DNA from 4 places in the Neorhizobium sp. T6_25 genome. Region 2 is predicted to be linked to each of the others. Evidence: riboswitches for the same ligand, from Rfam matches in the RefSeq annotation. Region 2 holds a riboswitch; each other region holds the start of a gene.
The links. A riboswitch is a leader RNA that binds a small molecule or an ion and turns the genes downstream of it on or off. The one in region 2 is predicted to bind thiamine pyrophosphate.
Positions count from the first base shown of each region.

Region 1: linked by a shared signal. The riboswitch ahead of C5L10_RS13515 (ABC transporter permease) and the one ahead of thiM (hydroxyethylthiazole kinase) in region 2 are both predicted to bind thiamine pyrophosphate.
Region 3: linked by a shared signal. The riboswitch ahead of thiC (phosphomethylpyrimidine synthase ThiC) and the one ahead of thiM (hydroxyethylthiazole kinase) in region 2 are both predicted to bind thiamine pyrophosphate.
Region 4: linked by a shared signal. The riboswitch ahead of thiB (thiamine ABC transporter substrate binding subunit) and the one ahead of thiM (hydroxyethylthiazole kinase) in region 2 are both predicted to bind thiamine pyrophosphate.

Region 1 covers NZ_PVBL01000008.1:186,306-188,501, reverse strand. The annotation lists gene C5L10_RS13520 (ABC transporter permease subunit) at 1-931, shown strand, start outside; TPP riboswitch at 995-1,098, shown strand; gene C5L10_RS13515 (ABC transporter permease) at 1,234-2,016, shown strand; gene C5L10_RS13510 (ABC transporter substrate-binding protein) at 2,013-2,196, shown strand, end outside.
Region 2 covers NZ_PVBL01000039.1:29,215-31,410, forward strand. The annotation lists gene thiE (thiamine phosphate synthase) at 1-593, opposite strand, end outside; gene thiM (hydroxyethylthiazole kinase) at 590-1,411, opposite strand; TPP riboswitch at 1,449-1,544, opposite strand; gene C5L10_RS31435 (heavy metal translocating P-type ATPase) at 1,658-2,196, shown strand, end outside.
Region 3 covers NZ_PVBL01000010.1:194,893-197,088, forward strand. The annotation lists gene C5L10_RS16340 (acyl-CoA dehydrogenase family protein) at 1-271, opposite strand, end outside; gene C5L10_RS16345 (acyl carrier protein) at 273-524, opposite strand; TPP riboswitch at 704-835, shown strand; gene thiC (phosphomethylpyrimidine synthase ThiC) at 935-2,196, shown strand, end outside.
Region 4 covers NZ_PVBL01000012.1:50,631-52,826, reverse strand. The annotation lists gene thiB (thiamine ABC transporter substrate binding subunit) at 1-939, opposite strand, end outside; TPP riboswitch at 979-1,086, opposite strand; gene C5L10_RS17435 (response regulator) at 1,164-1,613, opposite strand; gene C5L10_RS17430 (ABC-F family ATP-binding cassette domain-containing protein) at 1,773-2,196, opposite strand, start outside.

The DNA.
Region 1 (2,196 bases), on a different contig from region 2:
AGCACTTGCGATCATCATGACCGTCACCGGTCTCGCGTTTGCGGCGCTCTGCGCCTACTCGCTCAATCGCCTGATGCCGTGGCTGAAGGGCAAGCCCAGCAATCCCTGGAGCATTCCGCGTTGGCTGGTGCCGATCATCAACATTTTCGGGCCGATCGTCTCGAAGCTGCTGCTCGCCACCTCGCTGCTGCTCCTGCTGCTGCCGTTGGTGCTCGTGTGCATCCAGAGTTTCAACGACGTGCCGCAGGCGACCGCATCCGGCTTCCGCGGCTTCACGCTGAAATGGTACGAAGCGGTGTTCTTCGCCGGAACCTATGCGGACGCCTTCTGGGTGTCGGTGAAGCTCGCCGTCACCTCGATGCTGGTGGCGCTTTCGCTCTCGCTGCCGGCAGCTTTCGCGCTCGCCCGTTATCCGTTCAAGGGCCGTTCTGCGCTTCTGACGTTCTGGTTGCTACCGATGTCGCTGCCGCATGTGGCGATCGGCGTCGGCATGCTCAGGCTGCTGCAGATCTACCTGATCATCCCGCCCTTCCTCGGCCTCGTGGCGATCCACGTGATCGTCATCCTGCCGTTTGCGATCACGCTTCTGACCACCTCGGTCATGGGGCTCGACCAGGCGCAGGAAGAGGCGGCGGCGAGCCTCGGGGCAAGCCCGGCGCGGCGGTTCTTCCTGATCATCATGCCGGGCCTGGCGCCGGGACTGTTTGCGGCCGGCATCGTCGGCTTCCTCCTGAGCTTCGGCGAGGTGACGGTGACGAGTTTCCTGACCACCGCCCGCCTGACGACGCTTCCGGTCCGCATCTACTCCGAATCGACCTTCAGCCTGGAGCCGACCGCGCATGCGATCTCCGCCGTGCTGATCGTCTTCACGGTCATTGCGCTGGTGCTGGTGGGCAGGGTGGTTCGCCTCGACAGGCTCTACGCACGCTGAATTGGAAACGGTAGCGGGCTGGCCGGCCCGCTTGACAGGCATACTGAAAACCGACAGTTATCGTCCTATTCCGAGGGGAGCATCTTGACGATGCTGAGATGGCGCTGAGCCGGACCCTTGAACCTGATCCGGGTCATGCCGGCGTAGGAACGGAAATAGGCGTCATCCGACGATACTTTCTCTTCTCCGCTTCACCTGGGTCTCCGTGATTGACTGATCTGGAGATCGACCGATGACATCCATTCTTCCCGTTGTCCCGAGAGGGTGTCCGGTCCCGGCGTGCAGGTTCGGCGCGTAGCATCATGCGCGCGTCCCATGCGGTCATCGGCCTCGTCCTGCTTGTCGCCCTCTGGCAAGCGGGCGTCTGGCTGTTTGCTCCGCCTCGCTACATTCTGCCGTCTCCGATTGCCGTCGCTTCCGCCTTCGGGCGGCAGCCGGGTTTCCTGCTGCAGAACAGCCTCGTCACGCTGACGGAAATCGCGCTGGGCCTCGCGATCGGCGCAGGCCTCGGCATCGCCACGGCCTTCGGCGTCGCCGCGTTGCCGCGGCTTGGTCGTCTCGTCTGGCCGATGGTGCTGATCCTGCAGGCCTTTCCCGTCTTCGTGCTGGCGCCGATCCTGGTTCTCTGGCTGGGTTTCGGCCTCGCCTCGAAAGTGGCGATGACGACGATCATCATCTTCTTTCCGGTCGCCTCCGCCTTTGCCGACGGTCTTCGCCGCACCGACCAGGAAATCCTCGACGCCGTCTCGCTGGAGGGCGCGAACCACTGGCAGACGCTGGTGTCGATGCGCGTGCCGCTGGCGATCCCGAGCCTGGTCTCAGGGCTCCGGGTTGCTGCCCCGCTTGCGCCGCTTGGGGCCGTGGTCGGCGAATGGGTGGGCGCGTCCGGCGGGCTCGGCTTCGTGATGGTCCAGGCCAATGCCCGCATGCAGACCGACACGGTGTTCGCGGCGATGACCATACTGGCAATCCTCACTCTTATTCTAAGGCTTCTTATCGACCGGCTGACCGCCGGGCTCGCCCCGTGGGCCAGCGAAGCCGACCCTTCATCTTCATCCGCATCAGGGAGTTCCGTCCGATCATGATCCGTATCCTCACTGCGTCCTTCATCGCGCTGGCCAGCCTTGCCACCCCGATCTCTGCGCAGGCCGCCGACAAGCTCAGCGTGCTGCTCGAATGGTTCGTCAATCCGGACCACGCACCGATGGTCATCGCCAAGCAGCGCGGGCTGTTTGCCGATGCCAATCTCGACGTCGAGCTTATCC
Region 2 (2,196 bases):
GCTTCAGGATCGGGCTGGCCGCAGATGGCCGACACCACCGCGATGCCCTTTGCGCCGGCGGCGAGTGCCGGGCCGGCATGTTCCGCCTTGACGCCACCGATCGCCACTGCCGGAACCGGCGCCATGGCGACGATGCGCGCAAGCCCGTGGAAACCGATCGGTTGCTTGTGGTCAGGCTTGGTGTTGGTCGAAAACACCGGGCCGATGCCGACATAATCGACGATGGAAGGATCCACCCGCCGTGCCAGGTCTTCGTTTTCGACCGAGAGGCCGAGGATCATGCCATGGCCGGCACGCTGCCGCGCCCCCGCTGCCGCCATGTCGCTCTGACCGACATGCAGACCTTCCGCGCCGATCGCGATCGCTGCCTCCACGTCGTCGTTGATGATCAGGGGCACGCCGGTGCCTGCCAGCACCGCCTTCAGCGCCCGGCCGGTCTCGATCATCTTTGCCGTATTCGCCTGCTTGTCGCGCAGCTGGACGATGGTGACGCCGCCGGCGACCGCCAGCCTTGTCGTCTCGACCATCCCGATCTCGCGGCAGAGATCGGGGTCGAGGACGAGATAGACGGAAAGGTCGAAGGTTTTGGTCATGCTGCGACGACCCTTGCCTTTGCATCGAGCGTCTCGCCGGTCAGCGCCGCGAGACGGTCGAGGAAGATCGGCGAAAAGAAGCCGGGACCGGAGGCGGTGAGGGCCGCTTCTTCGCCCGCGACCGCGAACATCGCGAGTGCGGCGACCGTCGCCTCGAAGGGATCGTCCGTGCTTGCCGCAAAGGCGCCGACCAGACAGGTGAGCGAGCAGCCGAGCGCAGTCACCCGCGGCATCAGCTCAGAGCCGCCGAGGATGCGGACCGAACGCCGGCCGTCGGTGACGAAATCCACCTCGCCGGTAACAGCCACCACGCAGGCCTGCTGCCGGGCGATGGCAATGGCCGAGCTTTCGGCCGCTGCAACGCTGTCGCCGCTGTCGACGCCATGGCCGCTCGACTGGCTGCCGGCCAATGCAATGATTTCCGAGGCGTTGCCGCGGATGACCGTGGGCCTCAGTTCCATCAACTCGGCAAGTGCCGCGCGGCGATAGGCGGTGGCGTAATGGGCGACGGGATCGAGCACCCATGGCTTGCCAGCTTCCGTGGCGGAGGCGGCCGCCGCCTTCATGCCGGCCAGGAAATCCGGCGACAGGGTGCCGATATTCACCGTCAGGCCCGCAGCGATGCGGGCGAACTCCCCGGCTTCTTCCTTGGTGTGCACCATGGCGGGCGAGGCGCCGGCCGCCAGCACCACGTTGGCGGCGATATTCATCGCCACGAAATTGGTGATGTTCTGGACGAGCGGGTTTTTGGCGCGCATCGCGGTCAGCAGCTGGCCGGGGGTCTCTGCACGGGTCCCAAGGGGTATTATCGTCTGCATATCTGCCTCGTTCGGCGGGGCAGGCGTGGGGCGCAGTGTCAACGCCCTGACGACTCCCTCCGCCAGCATGATCTGGTTCAGGTTCTAAGGGTGCTTCTCAGCCCGGCTTTGCCGGACGCCCCTGTCTTCACCATGGCTTACAGCAAAGATAATGCGCTTCGCCAGCAAATTTTTCTGATTTTGGGTCTTGCAGCTCTAGTCGCTAGAGGTTGTAGAGACAGGGCTCGATCCAATGGGAATGAGACGATGAGCACCACCACGCAGGCACGATACAAGGTTGGCGGCATGGATTGCGCCAGCTGCGCGACGAAGATCGACACCGCGGTGCGCCGCATGCCGGGCGTCGAGGACGTGTCCGTTTCGGTGGCTTCAGGCACGATGACTGTGAAGCATGACGGCACCGGCGATCTGGGCGCGATCGAGAAGAAGGTCGTAGGGCTTGGGTATTCGCTCAGGACGCTGGGTCAGAAGGCTGGTGAGGATGCGCGGCGGCGCGGTGTCGAGGGGTTCCCCCCCTCTGCCCTGCCGGGCATCTCCCCCCCAAGGGGGGAGATCGGCAAGAGGCATGACCACCATCACGCCCATGACGGTGGGCACGATCATTCCCACCACGACCACGGCACGGCGGAAATCGAAGGCCTGCACAGCCACGATCACGGGCCGATGGACGGACCGTGGTGGAAATCGGCGAAGGGCCGCCTGACCATCGTGGTCGGCATTGCGTTGGCGGCGGCTTACGGGATCGGCCATCTGGTGCCGACCTATGACACAATCATCTTCACCGC
Region 3 (2,196 bases), on a different contig from region 2:
TCTGGTGCATGGCGAAAACCATGGCGCTTGCGGCGCAGGCCTGTCCCAGGATGGAGCAGACCTCGGCGATCTCGGTGATCGAAGCGCTCTCGCCGCCGAACGCGGCCGGGATCTGGATGCCGATCAGGCGCTCGGCCTTCATGGCATCGACCGCCTCGCGGGGGAAGCGGCCGTCATGGTCGACGCGGTCGGCAAATTCGGCCGCTACGGTTGCCACGCGGTGAGCGCGGGCGCTCAGGCTCATGTCGGCGGCAAAGGCGGGGAGGCTCATCTCAAGCGGCCTCGCGCGCTTTCAGGATATGCGAAACCGTCTGCTCGATCGCGGCTATGCTGGCGAAGGACTTGCGGTTCAAAAGGCTGTCGGGAAACTCGATGTCGAAAGCCTCTTCCAGGCCCAGCATCAATTGTACGGATGCAAATGAGGAGAGGCCGGCCGCATAAAGATCGGCGCCGTCTTCCAGCTCGGTCACCGCGACCGGAAGGCCGCCTATCCGTGTGAGTAATTCGCGAATGGTCTCGTTCATCTCGACATCTCCGGATCGTTCAAATTCTGCGTTCATCGCTGGGGATGTTACTACGCAGGAAAGCCTAAGATTCCAGCAATAAACGTCGTGAAGTTAGGGTTGCGGGATTCCGTAAAATCCGATCGATCGCCATCGGCATGGCCCGGCTTGACATGAACGGCCCGCGGGTTTCTGATGGCGCCATTCACCAGGGGGGTCCCGTCAAGGGGCTGAGATACTGCTGGTCGGACGGCTTTGGCCGGCCGAGGCGCAGTGACCCGTTGAACCTGATCCAGTTCATACTGGCGTAGGGACGGTGCGGGCGCTGCGGTAACAAGGGCGGGAAACCGTCCTTCGGATTCCGGGGTGTTTTTCCATCATTCCAACACTGGAACTGGGTCTCCAAACGTCAAACCTTGGAGCCTTGAGCCATGAATATTGCAACCACCAAGCTCACCCCGGTCGTCACCACCGGCCCGCTTCCCGCCTCCACGAAGGTCCTGAAAGCAGGAACGATCCACCCGGACATCCGCGTGCCGATGCGCCAGATCGCGTTGCATCCGACCTCCGGCGAGCCGCCGGTCACCGTCTACGATTCCTCCGGTCCCTATACCGCTGAAGGCGCCGCGATCAGCATCGATGCCGGCCTGCCGCGCCTGCGCGAAAGCTGGATTGTCGCCCGCGGCGATGTCGAAACCTATGAGGGCCGCATCGTCAGGCCGGAGGACAACGGCTTCGTGTACGGGAGCCATCTGACGCCGGAATTCCCGGTCCGCAACCAGCCCTTCAAGGCGAAAACGGGCCGGGCCGTCACCCAGCTCGCCTATGCGCGGGCCGGCATCATCACGCCGGAGATGGAATTCGTCGCCATCCGCGAGAACCTCGGCCGGCAGGCAGCCAGCGAGCCGCTCATCCGCGACGGCGAAAGTTTCGGCGCCCATGTGCCGGATTTCGTGACGCCCGAGTTCGTTCGGCGCGAAGTCGCGGAAGGCAGGGCAATCATTCCCGCCAATATCAACCATCCCGAATCCGAACCGATGATCATCGGCCGCAACTTCCTGGTGAAGATCAACGCCAATATCGGCAATTCGGCCGTCACCTCGTCGATGGCCGAGGAAGTCGAGAAGATGGTCTGGGCGATCCGCTGGGGCGCCGATACGGTCATGGACCTGTCGACCGGCCGCAACATCCACAATATCCGCGACTGGATCATCCGCAATTCGCCGGTGCCGATCGGCACCGTGCCGCTCTACCAGGCGCTCGAAAAGGTGAACGGCATTGCCGAGGACCTGACCTGGGAAGTCTATCGCGACACGCTGATCGAGCAGGCCGAGCAGGGTGTCGACTACTTCACCATCCATGCCGGCGTGCGGCTCGCCTATATCCCGCTCACCGTCAACCGCGTCACCGGCATCGTTTCCCGCGGCGGTTCGATCATGGCCAAGTGGTGTCTGCACCACCACAAGGAGAGTTTTCTCTACGAACATTTCGAGGAGATCTGCGACATCGCCCGGGCCTACGACGTGTCGTTCTCGCTCGGCGACGGTCTTCGCCCGGGTTCGATCGCCGATGCCAACGATGCGGCCCAGTTCGCGGAACTGGAGACCCTCGGGGAGCTGACGAAGATCGCCTGGGCGAAGGATTGCCAGGTGATGATCGAAGGCCCCGGCCATGTGCCGATGCACAAGATCAA
Region 4 (2,196 bases), on a different contig from region 2:
CATCAGGAAGGTATTGGCCGGCTGCACCAGGTTGTTGAATGCGTTGGGGAGTGGCTGGGAGGTCTTGGCGGCCGGCATCATCCAGTTGGTGGTCGGGATGACGTCCTGGAAGGCCGGCGAGACCATGAATTTCAGGAACTGTTTCGCCAGGTCCTTTTCCTTCGCCCCCTTCAGCATGCCGGCAACTTCGATCTGGATGTAATGGCCTTCGGAGAAGGAGGCAGCCTGGTAGCGCTCCGTCTTCTCCTCGACCATGTGATAGGCGGGCGAGGTCGTGTAGGAAAATACCATCGGCACTTCGCCCTTGGTGAACAGGCCATAGGCCTCCGACCAGCCGGGCGTGACGGTCAGCACACGTTTCCTGAGCTTGGCCCAGGCCTCCGGTGCCTGGTCGCCATAGACCGATTTCACCCAGAGCAGCAGGCCGAGGCCCGGTGTCGAGGTGCGCGGATCCTCGATGGCGATCTTCTGCGCCGGGTCGCCTTCCACCAGTTCCTTCAGGCTTTTCGGCGGGTTCTTCATCGCCTGGGTGTCATAGACAACGGCGAAATGGCCGTAGTCGTAAGGGATGAAAGTGTCGTCGCTGTAATTGCCGGGGACCTTGGCCGCCGAAGCGTCGAGCCCGTGCGGCTCGAACAGGCCGGTCGCCTTCGCCTCGGAGATCAGGTTGGTATCGAGGCCGAGCGCCACATCGGCGTCGGTGCCTTTGCCTTCCAGCTTCAGCCGCGTGAGAAGCGCCACGCCATCCGCCACGCCGACGAAATTGAGTTTGCAGGCGCAGGTCTTTTCGAACGCCTCTTTCACCTTGGGACCCGGTCCCCAGTCCGAAATGAAACTCTCATAGGTGTAGACGGTCAGCGTCTTTTCCTGCGCTTCGGCCGGCCCGGAAAGGGAAAGGGCGGCAGCGGCCGCGAATATCGAAAGAATGGTGCTGCGCATCGGCGTCTCCTCTTTTTGTTAACAAGGGGAATAGGCGCTGATGAAGAGCCGTCTAATCCCTCCGCCGGTGTTAACCGGATCAGGTTCCGCGGGTTGGCCAAAGGCCTCTCAGCCGCGTGAAAACACGCGGCACCCCGTTAGAGCGAGATCAGATTTAGCGGTGAGGCGAATGGCTGGCAAGAGGCGCATTCGGCAGGAGCAACGTTGGCTCGGTGGTTCATTGCTCAGTGGTTCTGCGGAAACACTTTCAGTTCACGCGGAACGATCGCCATGCCGCCGAGTCGGTTGGCAACGGCGTAGTCGATCGTCTTCTCGACCACATCGGGCATGACCGGTTTGGTGAGAACGCCGAGCGAGCCCTTGACGCCGGCTTCCACATCGTCCGGATTACCCGTCATGAAGACCACGGTGATGCCGTATTGCTCCGCAAGCTCCCGGCCGATCTCCGGACCGGTCCGGCCGTCCGAAAGATTGACGTCGACCAGCGCGATATCGGCATAGGCGGCGAGCGCCAAGGCGTGTTTGCGGGCATTGGCAAAACCGGCGACTTTCAGGCCCATGGCTTCGATCGTCTCGGCAACATCGAGCGCGATCAGAAACTCGTCTTCGACAATCATAACTCTCTGATTCATCGCCTCAGTGGCCAGCCGACGACGCGTAACATTTGTCAGCATTGGATGTCCCCATTCGGTTGATCGGTTCCTGGCAGGCCGATGCGTCCCCGGGACATTTCGACCACTACTCACACCCAGAACGCCCCTGGACCTCATATGTTCCGCTCCGCGACAAATATTTTTTCAGCTAACTATTTGTTAAGCTTAACAAATCGCAAATTAGCCTTCGATTTCCTCACGCAGCATTTCGAGTTCCAGCCATTCTTCTTCCATTTTGCTGATGCTTTGGCGCAGCTTTTCCATCTCCGCGGCCAGATTGTTGAAGGCGGCGGGATCCTTGGTGAAGAGGTTGGGGTCGGCCATTTTCTTCTCGCGGGCGGCGATCTCGGCTTCGGCTTTGGCCATTTCCTTCGGCAGGTTCTCGAGCGCGAATTTCTGCTTGAAGGAAAGCTTGCCTTTGCCCTTGGGGGTGCCGGAAACCGGTGCCGCAGCGTCGGTTTTTGCCCTGTCGGCTTTTTCCGTGCGGCGCCGTTCCTCCAGCGCGCCCTTGCGCTGTGCCAGCATATCCGTGTAGCCGCCGGCATATTCGATCCAGCGGCCGTCCGGTGCATCCGGGTTGGCGGGGGCGATGGTCGAGGTCACG